Regions from separate parts of the Streptacidiphilus sp. MAP5-3 genome, predicted to be linked through region 1. Evidence: riboswitches for the same ligand, from Rfam matches in the RefSeq annotation. Region 1 holds a riboswitch; the other holds the start of a gene.
The links. A riboswitch is a leader RNA that binds a small molecule or an ion and turns the genes downstream of it on or off. The one in region 1 is predicted to bind cyclic di-AMP.
Positions count from the first base shown of each region.

Region 2: linked by a shared signal. The riboswitch ahead of ABH928_RS05735 (transglycosylase family protein) and the one ahead of ABH928_RS02500 (transglycosylase family protein) in region 1 are both predicted to bind cyclic di-AMP.

Region 1 is NZ_JBGCCL010000001.1:564,790-566,982, forward strand. Features, by position in the region: gene eno (phosphopyruvate hydratase) at 1-393, opposite strand, end outside; gene ABH928_RS02500 (transglycosylase family protein) at 588-1,316, opposite strand; cyclic di-AMP (ydaO/yuaA leader) riboswitch at 1,320-1,477, opposite strand; gene ABH928_RS02505 (GntR family transcriptional regulator) at 1,767-2,193, opposite strand, start outside.
Region 2 is NZ_JBGCCL010000002.1:437,870-440,062, forward strand. Features, by position in the region: gene ABH928_RS05730 (FadR/GntR family transcriptional regulator) at 1-665, opposite strand, end outside; cyclic di-AMP (ydaO/yuaA leader) riboswitch at 974-1,167, shown strand; gene ABH928_RS05735 (transglycosylase family protein) at 1,170-2,193, shown strand, end outside.

The DNA.
Region 1 (2,193 bases):
GAAGAGCGGCAGGTCGCTGGCCTCGGAGGCGGCGTGCGCGACGGCCAGGGAGACGCCCAGGATCGCGTTGGCGCCGAGCGAGGACTTGTCGGCGGTGGCGTCCAGGTCCAGCATCGCCTGGTCGATCAGCCGCTGCTCGGTGGCGTCGTAGCCGACCAGCTCCGGGCCGATCTGCTCGATGACGGCGAGCACCGCCTTCTCCACACCCTTGCCGCCGTAACGGGACTTGTCACCGTCACGCAGTTCCAGAGCCTCGAACGCGCCGGTGGAGGCGCCGGACGGCACGGCCGCACGACCGGTGCTGCCGTCGTCGAGGCCGACCTCGACCTCGACCGTGGGGTTGCCTCGTGAGTCGAGGATCTCCCGGGCTACGACGACGTCGATGGAGGGCACAACTGTCTCCTCAGGGGGATGCGGGTTGTTACGCACTGAGCCTAGCCGCATTGTCCGTGCGAACCACTCAGGACCTTTGCACCGTCTTGACTGACGAACACCAAGGACAAAACGGGCGGGCAATACGGACGGAGCCCCTACCCGCCGGTAGGAGCTCCGTCCACCGCTCAAGTGGCGCCTCAGAACAAGGTGCTTCAGAACGAGAGCCTCTCGCCGACGAGGATCAGGTTCGGATTGCCGCCGACCGTGGCGCGGTTCTTCGCGTAGAGCGCGTGCCAGCCGCCCTGGATGTCATGGGACGCGGCGATGCCGGAGAGGGTGTCGCCCGGCTTGACGGTGTAGTCGCCCGTGCCGCCACCGGACGTGTGGCTCGGGGCGTACTGCGGCGTATCGCTCGTCGGCGCACTGCGGTGGTGCGTCGTGTGGTGGGTGCTCGACGTGCCGCCCGAGGACGAGGACGAGGACGACGTGTAGGACGAGTCCGAGCTCGAAGAGTGCGACGACGAGGACGAGGAGGTGTTGGTCGCGGGGGCCGGGCCGCCCTGGCTCAGACCGGCCTGCGGGCCGCAGACAGGCCAGGCGCCAGGCCCCTGACTGGCCAGCACCTTCTCGGCGACGGATATCTGCGCGCCCTCGCTCGCCTGGTCGGCGGTCGACGCATAGGCCCCACCGCCGTAGGCACGCCAGGTGCTCGCGGAGAACTGCAGGCCGCCGTAGTAGCCGTTGCCGGTGTTGATGGACCAGTCGCCGCCGCTCTCGCACTGGGCGACCTTGTCCCAGATGGAGACCGAGGCGGCGTGGGCGCTCGAAGCGCCGAGGATCGGGAGCGCGACGGCCGCGCCTGCCACGCCGGTGGTGGCGACGATGGCCTTGGCCTTGTTGACACGGATGCGGCGATGACGGCCGGTGCCGGAGAACCCCATGCAAATGTTCCTCTCCGACGCCTGCGAGGTGAGCTGTCGGGTTCGGGCCGTGAGGTAGCCCGGGCGCTCTCGCGCCTTCACCCCTAGCCGTGAACCGAGTTCACGGCGACTTACCTGGGTCCCCCGCTCCTGTCCGGTCGTCAACTCGACGTTGCCGCCTCGCGGTGGACAGGACTCGGCGTCCCGCGCGGCGGTGTCCGCTTACGCGGACGACAGGGAGGCTAGGCAGATCTTCATACGAATCTCAACCTCCGACACCGGGACGTATGTTGGCGAACCACCCGTTCCTACGGCGGCTCGCTCGACGCTGACCAGCCGCTTCACGGCCGCCGTGACGTCGAATCGGGCCGGATGGGGAGCCCGTGTGAGGTCCGTTACCCCGCTGTTATTTGACTTTCCGACAGACCTGACGACGTCGCAGGTCAGCGCGTCGGTACGGACTGACACGGGTCAGCGATGCAGGGAAACGCCGTACGGCTCGCCCTGGGACCACCACGAGTCGAAGAAGACCTGGGCGGCGTCGACATACGCGGAGTCGACGTGATTGGGCAGCGAGTGGCGGGTCCTGACGAAGAGCGGAGTGCTCAACCCGGTCAGGTCGGCCAGCCTGCGCCGGTGACCGCCGACCTCCACCTGACGCTCCCGCAGTTCGTACCAACCCTCCAGCACCTCGTCGTCGTTGACCAGGTAGAGCTGGGCCATCGGCGGGAACGGCAGCGTCCGCGCCTCGATCAGCGGCTCGTTCTCGACCAGTCGGAAGGTCTGCAGCGAGTTCGCGGCGGAGCGCAGCATGGTCACCTGGTCCTGTCCGATCCGCCGCAGCCGGGCGATCGGCCGGTGGTCGTCCGGATCACCCAGCACTCGGGGGAAGGTCGGC
Region 2 (2,193 bases), on a different contig from region 1:
GGGATGTGGGTGGGTGTGGTGCGCCCGGGGTGCACGATGCTGCTGAGGGTCGCGTCGATGCAGTCGAGGTGGTGGGCCATGGCGGCGACGGCGTCGTCCTGGTTGCCGTCGACCAGCGCCTCGACGATCACGCGGTGCTCCCGGTTGGACTGCTCGCGGCGTCCGGGGCCCAGTTCGTTGAGGAACGACGACTGGCGTGCCAGGGCGTCACGAATCTCCTCGATCACCCGGCGGAAGGCCGGGTTCTGGGCGGCTGCGGCCACGGTCAGATGGAAGAGGCTGTCCATCGCGACCCATGCGGTGGTGTCCGTCTCCCGCTCCATCCGCTCCAGCAGATGGGCCAGCCGGTCCAGGTCCTCGGGGGTGCGGCGCAGCGCCGCGTAGCCCGCTACGGGGATCTCGACGTGCCGGCGCACCTCCTCCAGATCGCCGGCCGCGTAGTCGCCGAAAGTGGGCTCCTCGACCGCGTGGGCGATGACGAAGGTGCCCTTGCCGGTCCGGGAGGCGGTCAGGCCCATCGCCTGCAGGGCGCGGAGCGCCTCCCGCAGCACCGGCCGGCTGACCTCGAGCATGCGGCACAGCTCCGCCTCGGAGGGGAGCTTGTCGCCTATGGCGTAGTCGCCGCGCTCGATGGCCTGGCGAAGATGGCCGAACACCGCTTCCATCGCGCTGACGCGACGCGGCATTGCGCCACCTGTCTGGCTGTCTGACAGGTTCACCCGAGTGATCCTGGAGGTTGCGGATGGGGCTGTCAAGCGTGGATTTGCCACCCTGCGCGGGGGCGGCGGCCCACGGTGCCGAGCCGAGGCAGGGAGCGGTGCTGTCCGCCGCAGTTGATGAACCTTCAGGTGGCGAAGGCGGGTTGGAGCCCGTCGCGCGGGCATGTGGCCCTGCTCACAGAGGGCTCGCGGCGGTTGCCCTCGCCGTGTCGCACTGCCTAGCGTGCCGCCTGTCCGCGCATAGCGGACCCCGATGTTCCGGAACGCCGAATCCTGCCGCCGGAGGCTCGGGCAGCGCGAACATTCGGCCCGGCAGGGGCGGGGGAACCAGGTAAGTCGCTGCGCTCCAGAAGGTCCGCAGCTTGGGGTGAAGCCGTGCTCAGCACGGCCGGGCTAGCCCACGGTCCGAATCCGACAGCTCACCTCGCAGGCGTCGTAGAGGACCCTGCCATGCTCCTGTCCGGAAACGGCCGTCACCGCCGTCCCCGCACCAACCAGGCCCGTCGCCTGGCCACCGTCGCCGGTGTCGCCGGCGCCGGCATCGCCCTCCCGCTCGTCGGGACGTCCAGCGCATTCGCCGCCTCGACCTCCACCTGGGACGCCGTCGCCCAGTGCGAGAGCACGGGCAACTGGTCGATCAACACCGGCAACGGCTACTTCGGTGGCCTCCAGTTCTCGCAGTCCACCTGGGACGCCTACGGGGGTCAGCAGTACGCGTCCTCCGCCGACCAGGCCAGCAAGGACCAGCAGATCGCCGTCGCCGAGAAGGTCCTCGCGGACCAGGGCCCCGGCGCCTGGCCCGTCTGCGGCCCGCAGGCCGGTCTGACCCAGGGCGGCCCCGCCCCGGTGATCAGCACCTCCGGTTCGTCGAGCTCCGGGAGCTCCTCGAACAGCTCGACCGCTTCCAGCGACAGCGGCCAGGCCCAGGCGGGCTCGGAGGACTCCGACGGCGGCAGCTCCGCCGCGCCGAGCACGGCTGCTGCCGGCACGAGCCCTGCCAGCACGCCCGCTTCCGGTGCGACTGCCGGTGCCACCGAGTACACCGTCGTCTCGGGTGACTGGCTGTCGACGATCGCCGAGTCGCACCACGTCTCCGGCGGCTGGCAGGAGCTGTACCAGCTCAACAAGGCCACGCTCACCCAGGGCCCGAACCTGATCTTCCCGGGCGAGCACCTGCAGCTCACCGGCGCGGGTTCGTCGTCGAGCACGACCACGAGCACCAGCACGAGCACGACCGGCAGCGACGCGTCCGCCGGCAGCAGCGCCCAGAGCAGCTCCGCCGCGCAGCCCGCGAGCAACGCGAACCTGAGCGGTGACCCGCAGGCCATCGCCGCGCAGATCGTCCCGGCCGACCAGCTCGCCTCGTTCGACGAGATCATCTCCCACGAGAGCGGCTGGAACGTCACCGCCACCAACCCGTCCTCCGGCGCGTACGGCCTGCCGCAGTCCCTGCCGGGCGACAAGATGGCCTCCG